2 regions of the Oceanobacillus sp. MO10714A genome follow, and region 1 is predicted to be linked to the other one. Evidence: predicted binding sites of a transcription regulator. Region 1 holds the regulator's gene; the other holds the start of a gene.

Region 1 (5,648 bases):
ACCCTTTCTTGAAAAATATTCAGTACCGTTTGTGTCCGCGGGCTGGATGAGTCGTCCACATACAATTTTATTTTCCGCGGGGCAAGCGCAATCAGTGGTGTAAGATTCCATTCATCCTCAGGTAATCCGAACAAATAAAGGGGAACTTTTTTCATAATAGAACGCAGCTCAACTTTAGAATACGGTTTACCGGTAAAGTGATAATAACTAAATGTATTTCCTCCAACAACGTGGATAAGTGGAACAGCAGGTTCTTTCTTAATGATGTATTCCCTTAACGTATTAATAAATGATTGATGCTCTTCTTCGCGCTTGAATTCATCAATGGCCAGTCCAACATAATGGATGAGATCTTGCTTGAATGCCTTCATCCCCGTCTGAACAATCCAATCGAAATGTACATCTTGCGCATTGCGGATATGCATAAGGAAAATTGCACGTAATAATTGGATGGGATGCTTATTTTTACGGAGCATTTTACAATCCTTATCTTCTCCAGTTACAATCCATTCCGCAAGCTCATAAATTTGTTCGATTTCATGTCCATCAGAAAAATAATAAGTATCTTGAATGATTTCATTGATAATACTTCTTAACCGATGCGTGACATAGACATCAACTAAAGATACTGCGATCGACTGGAAGATGATTTCATTTAATGGTTCCTCGTTGATCGTAAGCTGATTTCCCCGCTTTGCATTGACTTGCCAATATACGGCGATCTGTTTGTTTTGCTGAAATAATCGTTCGCAAAAACATATGACCTCCTTGTCCGACTCAAAGAAAATATCCATTTTTTTCACATCACCCTCATTTACAACCAAACTGCTATATTATATGGACTGGTCGTGAAAAAAATGATAAAACTATTGAAACTAATTACTCGACTTTTACAAGCCCAATCAATTCTACATATCTTAATATAATTTAAAAAGCTCCAACCCCTTTCATACAGCGTAAGTATCTGTAACTCTCTTCTGGAGGTCCGCAGTCCAGACACCTCTCGCTTTCCGCAGGAGGCTCCAGCTGTGCCCGCGGAAAGCATCCGTCCACCGGGCAACTGAACGGCGATTAGAGCGTCTTAATTAGTGAAAGAGCAGACACTTACGCTGTATGAAAGCAAATGGTTCGGCGGGTTTGATTTTAGGGGGTGTATAAGTAAGATAATTAAATGCAAAAAACTCCCTTCTAGTATTAAGTCCGGTTTCTACTAGAAGGAAGTACATTATTTTCTGCGGTTATAGCCCTGAACATGCATGATGTCACTTACTTGTTGGATTCGTTCAATGATTCTTGCGGCCTTTAGTGTTTCAACACCTGTTCGCGTTGTTGCAAGATGTGTTTGCAGTTGTTCCAAATTGTAATTGGATGTGAAAAAGACAGGAAGTCCTTCCATCATACGGTATTGCAGAATGGAACTTAAAATTTCATCCCGAAACCATGCGGAATGCATTTCAGCACCTATATCATCTAGCATGAGAATATCCGTCGTTTTAAATAGATCCATCTTCTCGTTGACGGAATCATCTTTCAATGATGCTTTCATTTCTCTTACGAATTCCGGCATATAAATAATCGTTGATGATATATTGTATTTTTTTAATTCATTCGCGAGAGCTCCTAGCAGGAAGGTTTTCCCTACACCGAAGATTCCATGTAAGTATATTCCCTTCTTCGGAATCTCATATTTTGCTTGTTCCAGGAAGTCGAATATCTTTAGGAGCACTTGCGTCCTGGATGAATCATTATCAATATCGGAAAATCTCGCTTGCAAAATCTCTTTTGGCATGTATAAACTTTGAATTAATTTATTCTGCTCCTGTTCCTTTTCAGCGAGTAATCTGCTATGGCATTTCTCATAACGGATATGAATTTCATCCCCTGTCACTTGCAGAATAGGCGAGTATCCTTGAATCATGTTTTTACATTCACCAAAAGAAGCACAGTGATCGCATTGCTTTGATTGGGATTTGAACTCATATAGTTTAATCAGGTTTTTATCAATCTCTTCTTGCCCCAATTCCGGGTGAATAGCGAGGAATTCTTTGATTTCTGGATCTTGAAGCAACTCTTGTTTCATTTTTTGATAATTTTCTTTAAAACTTTCGCTTTTGTTCATCCACGCTTTTAAGTTCGATTGTATTGGTTTCACTAAAATCACCCTTTTAAAGACTGGTTTAATTTCCTTCTGAATATTGTTGCAGCAACTTTGCGACCTTCCATTGCTCCTTGTTCATTGCAGGGGATTCTTTCTCTTCTTTTTTCTCTTTATGTTTCCCTGACTTATACCAATCTGGAACAATATCATTATTTGACGCACGCCCGTAATTACCTTGATGATTCCGCGCCCGCTTTGCCTTCGCTTCTTCATAACTGGCCTTTTCCTTCTTCGCAAATTCCATAGCTTCCCTTGCTGTCTGTAATTTCGCCCGAGACCAGTGACTTGCAATCTTCTCGAGATAAGCTCTGGACAATTTCATGTTTGTCTGCAATAGCACATAATGGATGAGAACATTCATAACAGCTGGCGGAAGCCCTTGATTCGTCATCACATCGCTGATCAGCTTCAGATCTTGAGCCGAAGCGGAACTTCCACTTGATAAATCTTCCAGTAATTGTTTCGGCGTAATTGTTTCTAACTCACGAATTAATAAATCTTCTCTTGTAAGTGGCTTTTCCGGTTCTTCCGCTTTGATTACTTGCTTATTAAGTTCTTTCTTTTCCACAAGACGGATTGGCTGACTATTGCTTTTTGCTCGATAAATGTCATGGCAAGCCTGTTTAAATTCTTCCCTGTCGAGATAATTCTCCTCATTTAATGACCAATTAACGGCTTTATCGATCTCAAAGCTTTCCAATTCATAGAGAATGAGCATATGAGCAATCAACTTACGGTTTTCTTTCGTCAGAACACGATAAACAGGGATCATCCGTTGCTTCAGCATCTGTTCCAGCCACTGGAAGTCTACTGTCCCGTCTTCCTCAACGGCTACTGCTTCATCTTCATGAACAGTCACTTGAACCATTCCTTCTTTAGGGGTAGTCTGGAATACTTCCTGGAAATCTGCAGTAATATTCTCGCCAGCTTCCGGTACACTGTCTTTTGCGAAAAGATCTTTTAGCTGGTTGAATTTCTGCTCACCAAGGTGATGATAAAGCAGGGATGAACACATTGCTTCTTCAAAGAAACTTTTTGAATCAAACGGACATTGCAAGTTATACGTGTAAATTGTAAACTCGTCCATTTCTTGTTTAAACGTACGTAATAAGCCGATAGCTTCCAGCTTTAAACGGGCATCATAAATTCTATCTAGTGGCAGCATCATGTAATTCATTAACGTATGATGTGTTTGCGGTATTCCTTCTTCCTGCAAGGATACTTCATTCGTAAGGGTTAAATAAAGCATAAGTGGCTCTGTACCAATAAGCGGTTGGTACAAATGTGTTAAAGATTGCAGATAATCAACTGGTAATGCTTTATCCATTCGAACAAAATACCCATCAACAGGTAATAGCTGTCCTATGCTTTTCACTGGATATTCACCCTTTTTATTCTTCCTTTTCCGCTTCATCTTGTTCTTCCGCATTAATCAATTCTTTCAATTCATCTAGAAAAACAGTAACATCTTTGAATTGACGATAGACAGAGGCAAAGCGAACATAGGCCACTTCATCAACCTTAGAGAGTCTTTCCATCACCATTTCCCCGATTAATTCCGAGTCCACTTCTGATGAACCAAGATTCCTCAGTCCTTTTTCAACCTCAAGAGCAATCTCTTCCATCGTTTCAACCGGAACTGGTCGTTTCTCACAGGCACGGATTAATCCGCGGGTCAGCTTATCCCGAGAAAATTCTTGACGCATACCGTCTTTTTTAACGACGATTAATGGAACTTCCTCCATCCGTTCAAATGTTGTGAAACGCTGACCACATCGTTCACATTCTCTTCGGCGCCGAATCGCTCTTCCGTCTTCTATCGGACGGGAATCGGTTACTTTTGTATTTTTATAATTACAGTTTGAACAACGCAACTTCGCTCACCTCTCTACCTTCAAACAAGTTTCATTTATTAGGATAGAAGCCTACACTTCTAAATGTAAAAAATAATATATCCTTTATTTTAACATGTTTCCGTAAAATCTTCTATTCGATTAAAATCCGGACATGGCCAGCCCTGGATACCTAAGTTATCACAGCATTTTTATTATCACGCATGAACGGTCTATATTCCCCCCACATCTAAACAGGAGAGAAGGAATTTCCCACTGAATGAAGTTTCACTTTTTAGTTTCTTATACAATAAAAAGATGCATCTTCGTTCGGCTGCCCCCGGAACGGAAAATGCATCTTTATAGCAGTTTGATTTATCACGCATGAACGGTCTGTAATACCCCCACTGAATGAGTTTCACTTTATGAAATTTTAGCAGTTTGTTTGTACAATAGTGATTCACCAACTAGTTTCGCCAAATCAAGGACGCGTGCAGAGTAGCCCCATTCATTATCATACCAAGCAAGGACTTTAATCTTTTTATCCTCCATTACAATCGTTGATAATCCGTCAACGATAGCTGATGAATCGGTAGTTGTAAAGTCGATTGACACAAGCGGATCCTCCGTATAGCTAATGATACCGTTATAGTCCCTTGCAGCCGCTTCTTTAAAGGCACCATTCACTTCTTCCACCGTAACGCTTTCTTCTACATCAACAACTAGGTCAACGAGCGATACGTCTGGAGTTGGAACACGTAAAGCCATTCCATGCAATTTACCATTCAAATGTGGTAATACTTCGCCAAGTGCTTTTGCGGCTCCTGTAGAAGTTGGAATAATGGATTGTGTACAGCCACGAGCACGGCGAAGGTCTTTGTGAGGATTATCCAAGTTCTTCTGATCGTTTGTGAATGCATGGACTGTAGTCATTAATCCGTTAACAATTTTGAAACGGTCATCAAGGACTTTTACGACTGGTGCTAAACAGTTAGTTGTACATGATGCGTTTGATACAATATGGTGGATATCTCCGTTATATTCTTCATCATTTACACCGATAACGATAGTTTTATCGATTTCTTTACCAGGTGCCGTAATGACAACTTTTTTCGCACCTGCCTGAAGATGTAATCCTGCTGTTTCATTTGTCTTAAACTTCCCTGTTGCTTCAATAACAACATCTATATCAAGTTCATTCCAAGGCAACTTATCCGGCTCCCTGGAACTGACAAGCTTAACTTCTTTACCGTTAATTTGCAGCGCATTGTCAAGCGCTTTCACTTCCCCTTCAAAAATACCATGAACACTATCATATTTAATTAAATGCGCTAACGTTTCGGGCGGGTAGCTTGCATTGACTGCTACAACTTCAAATTGTTCATCCACCATAGCCTGGCGGAACACCATTCTCCCGATACGTCCAAACCCATTAATTGCAATACGAATTTTACCCATCTTTACCCCATTCCTCCCAATAAGTTATACTTTATTATGTATTACTGAAATTAGTATAACACATTAAACTTGGAATGTGTGCTATTTTCATCATAATCCAGATGTTTTAATATTAAGAAAGTTGGTTACCTTATTCGTATCTTATGCAATCCATTTTATTACGGCACTGCTAAGTCAATTAACTTCAAGTATTTGCCACT
Region 2 (5,648 bases), on a different contig from region 1:
TGGATCCTGTTTCTTGAGATCATTTTCAAATACCCGATCACTCTGCTGAAGGTCGCAATATCTTCTGAATCGCAGACCGGACACTGATCTATATTTTTTGCATCTTCCGCAACGATTCTTTGGCCACACTCCATGCAAGAAGTAATCGTCGGTGTTAATGTAATATAATTGATCGGCTTCTCAAAGATTTTATCCAAATATTTCGCCAAACTTTCCGGTTTTACCTTCGCTTCCAAGAAGTGGTGTAAAACACTTCCAGAGGTTGCATATCCTTGAAATTCAGCGCTATTCTCCAACTGTTCCAGAAAATCCTCTTCCGAAAATGGCGTCATACAACCGCTCGTCAAATATGGATTCTCTCCTTCACCTTGTACAAACACTTCCCGCTCGTTTGCTTTTCCCCATTTCAGGTCATGGCGGGCTAATTTAATCGCTGCATTTTCAGCTGGTGCATATTCAATCCCGCAGGCAACTTTATCGCGTACAATGAATTCATTTACAATCTCGGTCATATATTGCATAATAGCATGAGCAACCATTTTGCCAGCTTTATCTTTCATCCCGTCTTGATATCCTAAGTTAATTAATCCTTCATTCATACCTGTAAGGGCAAACACGTTAAAATAGTTTTTTAAATCTTTATTATAAGCAAAGAAAGTAGGATATAATTCTTTGTTCGCTTCTATCCATTTTCTTTTTGCCATATGCGCTTCTTGCATGACTTCCATATATTCACGGATCTTCACTTTCACAAGTTCCATATCATGTCCGAATTCCAGAAGAACTCGGTTCATATTTAAATTCAGTACTTGGACAGCGCCTGTTGAACCGGTTGATGATCCGAACACGCCTCCTCCAGCTTTCGAGAGCGTTTCTAAATTAATTTGCAGTCTGCAGCAAAGACTTCTGCTCACTTCAGGATCTTTCGCCTGGATTAGCGGATTCAGAGTTTTATAATACGGATCTTCAAATGGCTTTGTTTTAAAGTTTTCGAAATAGACACCACCCCATTGATACATTTTATCCAATAGTTCGATAAACACGGGATTTTCATAATTGAAGTAATCATCAATTTGCACCGTTAATAATGGGAAGGTAAATGGAATGCCATTGCTTCCTGTTCCGTTCCTCATTACCTCAATAATTGCCCGGTTCATTCGGTCAAAGTAAACCTCTGGAATATCTTTATATTGTATATTCCTTCCTTCTCCGCCGATTACAACGTATTCATCCTTGATTTCCTCAGACGGCTTCCCAAACTCTAACGTAATATTTGAAAAACTACTCTGAGCTCCGGACCGAAGCGGCATATTAAGCTCCCAAATCAGACTTTGAAACAGTTCTGCTAATTCCTCATCAGTATACGTAGTGCCCCTGCTTTCTTCATCGAATAAATAAGAAGCTGTAATGGTAGAAAGCTGTGCCAACATCACCGCACCGGAAACCTGTTGGGATACTAATGTAACAACATTACTGAAATGCCTGAGTAAAGTAGGTATCCGCTTCGCTGGTTTAGAAGTAATCATGTTTTTAGCAAGCGTTGGAATTCCTTTTGTCGCGATATCCATACAACTGATGGATACACAATACGGGGCAAGCTGTTTGTCATGGACATAAACGACACCGTCATCATAAAGCTCTTTCATTCTTGGTGGTAGAATTTGTGTAAATAAAAATTCTTCCTCTGCATGATTCGTTAGATTGTGCCTTAAAAGTGGTAAGGAATAGACATAATTACTATTTTCATGTCTTAAATAATCTGTTTGCTTATTCTCTTGCTGTGATGTGAATTTCTGAACAATATCCATTGTACTTTGGAACATATTAATCCCTCTCCTTTAGACATTTTAATCCATAACTTGATGAACCACCTTCACCTTAACACAATATATTGTACCACTAAGTGACTTCCATCACTATATATAGATTGCGTCGAAAAGAGTACGACTATTTGACAGTTTTGTGAGGTTACTCACGGTCCCCTGCATTTTTAACTAATTTGAAAAAGATAGGTGCGGAGGCAAATTCCTCTTTGGCACCTATCTTTTTCAATAGACTAGTCTTCTAATACTGTCTTCGCAATCGTCTGATCTAATTCTTCAAAGTCATCATAAGAAATCGTTTCGTATAGTTCTTTTCTCGTCTGCATATTAAATACACCATCTGCTTGCGAGCCTTGCTCTTTGATTAGGGTAAAGATCCGTTCATATGCCTTTGCTGCTACTCTCAAAGAAGTTACCGGATAAATGACCATACGGAAGCCCATATTCTGAAATTCTTCTGCAGTAATAAATGGTGTCTTCCCAAACTCCGTCATATTCGCCAGCAACGGGGCATCCACTTTTTCAGCAAACAGACGGAATTCTTCATCCGTTTGTAAAGCTTCAGGGAAGATTGCATCGGCACCAGCTTCAACATAACTTGCTGCGCGCCGGATTGCTGCATCTAGTCCTTCCACCGCCCGTGCATCCGTTCTGGCGACGACAACTAAGGAAGGAGCAACTTCTTTAATTGCTTTAATCTTTTGTACCATTTCCTCTGTCGTAACGAGCTGTTTTCCATTTAAATGTCCACATTTCTTGGGAAGCTGCTGGTCTTCAATCTGAACGGCAGCTACATTTGCTTCCACCATTTCCCGCGCTGTGCGTGCCACGTTTAATACACCGCCAAACCCTGTATCAATATCAACGAGTACTGGTAAATTCGTTGCTCTGACAAGATCCCTTGCCCGTTCTGCTATCTCTGTTGCTGTAACGATACCAAGATCCGGCAGTCCTCTGCTCGCCGTATAAGCTCCGCCAGATAAATATAAAACGGAGAAACCTGCGTCCCTTGCAACTAAGGCAGCCATCGCATCATGTGCCCCCGGTATTTGTAAAATATCCTCCGCTTCCATTTCTTCTTTTAATTTTTCAGCTAATTCCTTCTGTGTTGACAGTTGATCCACAATCCACGCCATACCTGCGTCCTCCTTCTCCATCATTGACACGTATTAATTTATAAGAAATAACTCAACAAATTCATTCACATTCATGTTTGCTAACTTTTCATAATCATAGCTTATCGCTTCAATCTTCTTGCGTTGTTTATCTGTATAATGGGTTGCTAAGTTTTCCGTATACTTCTCCATTATTTTCGGAATGGCTTCCTCACGTCTGAAGCGGTGCCCTAATGGATACTCGCGTTCTACTTCTTCTGTCGATGACCCGTCTTTAAAATGAACTTGAACAGCATTCGCGATTGAACGTTTAGCAGGATCTAGATAGTCCTTTGTATATTCTTTATTTTCTACGACGATCATCTTATCACGCAGAATATCAATGATTGGATTTGCTGCAAAATCATCCTCATAATGTTCTGCCCGTATATCTCCTTCAAGCAGGGCGATAGCCGTTATATATTGTAAACAGTGATCCCGGTCTGCCGGATTATTCAAAGGTCCTTTTTTATCAATAATGCGAATAGCAGATTCATGAGTTGTAATCGTAATTTTATCTATTTCCTCTAAGCGACTAGCGACTTCTGGATGTAACTGTACGCCTGCTTCTGCTGCTGTTTGTGCATGAAATTCAGCTGGGAAGGAAACTTTGAACAACACATTTTCCATTACATAACTATCCAGCGGCTGACTAAGCAATAGTTCTTTCTTATTAAATAAAACATCTTGGAATCCCCAACCCGGAGCACTAAGTGCAGTTGGATAACCCATTTCACCTTGCATGGCCATCAACGCTAGGCGTACTGCTCTACTCGTTGCGTCACCAGCGGCCCAGGATTTTCGTGATCCAGTATTCGGGGCATGACGATACGTTCGTAAGCTTCCATTATCAATCCAAGCATTCGTAAGTGCATTCGTTATTTCTTCCCGTCCACCACCAAGCATTTTCGTGACAACAGCTGTTGATGCTATCTTAACAAAAAGGACATGATCAAGTCCTACCCGATTCAAACTATTCTCGAGCGCAAGCACCCCTTGGATTTCATGTGCTTTGATCATCATTTCCAGTACTTCTTCAACTTTAAGCGGTTCTTTCCCCTTCTGAATTCTTACTTGGCTAAGGTAATCAGCAACCGCGAGAATTCCGCCTAAGTTATCGGATGGATGGCCCCATTCCGCAGCAAGCCATGTATCATTATAGTCGAGCCAGCGAATCATCGCTCCAATATTGAACGCTGCTTGAATAGGGTCAAGTACATGAGAAGTTCCGGGAACTCGCGCCCCATTCGGAACAATTGTCCCTGGCACGACTGGTCCAAGCAATTTCGTACATTCAGGATAATCAAGCGCTAAAATACCACAGCCCAACGTATCGAGTAATACATATTGCGCTGTTTGAAAAGCTTCTTCACTCGTAATATCCTTATTTAATACATAATCCGTGATTTCTTCTATTAACATGTCTGTTTTTTGATAATCATCTGTTTGTAGCATCATTTGTCCTCTCCATTTCCATTTTTTATCCATGATTGACTAAGCGTAACGTGCACCGATATAGTTCACACGAGGTCTATAAAGCCGGTTATTACTGTGCTGCTCAATGACATGAGCAGCTAATCCAGCTGTCCGTGCACTGAAGAAAATAGGTGTATAAAGCGGAATCGGTATTCCCAGTTTCCAGTACACGGGCGCTGCGTAATAGTCTAAATTCGGATAAAGCCCTTTTTCCCTTTCCATTATTCTCTCGCCAGCTTCACACATCTCTAGCAGGGAATAATCGCCATCTCGCATGCAGAGCTGCCGGAGAGCTTCTTTCGTAATAAGGGCTCTCGGATCAATTTTCTTCATATAAACCCTGTGACCAAATCCCATCACTTTTTCCTTTTGTTGCAGCTTATTTAGAAGTAATTCCTCAAATTCTTCTACGGTTTGCACTTCATTTAGCATATACATCACCGCTTCATTCGCTCCGCCATGCAAATTCCCTTTTAACGAGGCAATTGCTCCGGTTAATGCGCCGTAGATATCCGAGTTCGTAGAGGCAATTACTCTTGCAGTAAAGGTGGAATTCGGCATTTCATGCTCGCTATATAAAAGGAGCAAACGATCAAAAATCGCTGCTTCTAAATCACTTGGTTTCTTTCCGGTAATCATGTTTAAAAAGTTTGCACTGTAGGATAAATCGGCTTGCGGATAAATTGGCTCCTCCCCGTGGAAAATTCGATAACTATTAACCGTAATCGTCGGTAGTTGCCCTAATAATTGATAGGCCCGTTTTTTATTTGCCGTAAGCGTTCGGTCTTCTATATCCTCATCGAAACCAGCAAGAATGGATAACCCAGTACGCATTCCATCCATTGGATGTGTCTGCTTTGGTAATAAACGAAGCACTTCGATTACAACTTCCGGAACATCATAATGCTGTTTCAGTGTTCCTTCTATGGAGACTTTTTCCGTCGCTGTGGGTAAGGTACCCTCCAATAATAAATGTACAATTTCCGCATACTCCTTGCTCTTAGATAGCTCAATCAGATCATGGCCTTGAATGATGATTTTCTCTTCATCTACATCTAGAAATGAGATTGATGTCTCTGCCGCAATGACTCCTTCTAACCCCGGAACAAACTTTTCCTTTGTTTCCATGAATACCATCCCTCGCTTTTTATTTTCTTACCCACCTGAGAGCGTTGACAAAGAAGTGATCTAGTGA

What was found. Region 1 encodes NrdR, which represses ribonucleotide reductase genes. Its sites were predicted from a motif close to AACACNATATATNGTGTT; they were not measured.
Region 2: a site for NrdR is predicted at 1,881-1,898, ahead of nrdD (anaerobic ribonucleoside-triphosphate reductase). Genes of this name have one in related genera too.

What each region holds. Positions count from the first base shown of each region.
Region 1 covers NZ_JAXHDC010000002.1:22,803-28,450, reverse strand. Annotated here, with positions in the region: gene ytxC (sporulation protein YtxC) at 1-794, opposite strand, end outside; gene dnaI (primosomal protein DnaI) at 1,226-2,152, opposite strand; gene SPD53_RS02580 (replication initiation and membrane attachment family protein) at 2,178-3,533, opposite strand; gene nrdR (transcriptional regulator NrdR) at 3,550-4,032, opposite strand; gene SPD53_RS02570 (glyceraldehyde-3-phosphate dehydrogenase) at 4,414-5,448, opposite strand; gene coaE (dephospho-CoA kinase) at 5,623-5,648, opposite strand, start outside.
Region 2 covers NZ_JAXHDC010000026.1:2,677-8,324, forward strand. Annotated here, with positions in the region: gene nrdD (anaerobic ribonucleoside-triphosphate reductase) at 1-1,823, opposite strand, end outside; gene prpB (methylisocitrate lyase) at 2,057-2,959, opposite strand; gene SPD53_RS12820 (bifunctional 2-methylcitrate dehydratase/aconitate hydratase) at 2,993-4,432, opposite strand; gene mmgD (citrate synthase) at 4,472-5,581, opposite strand.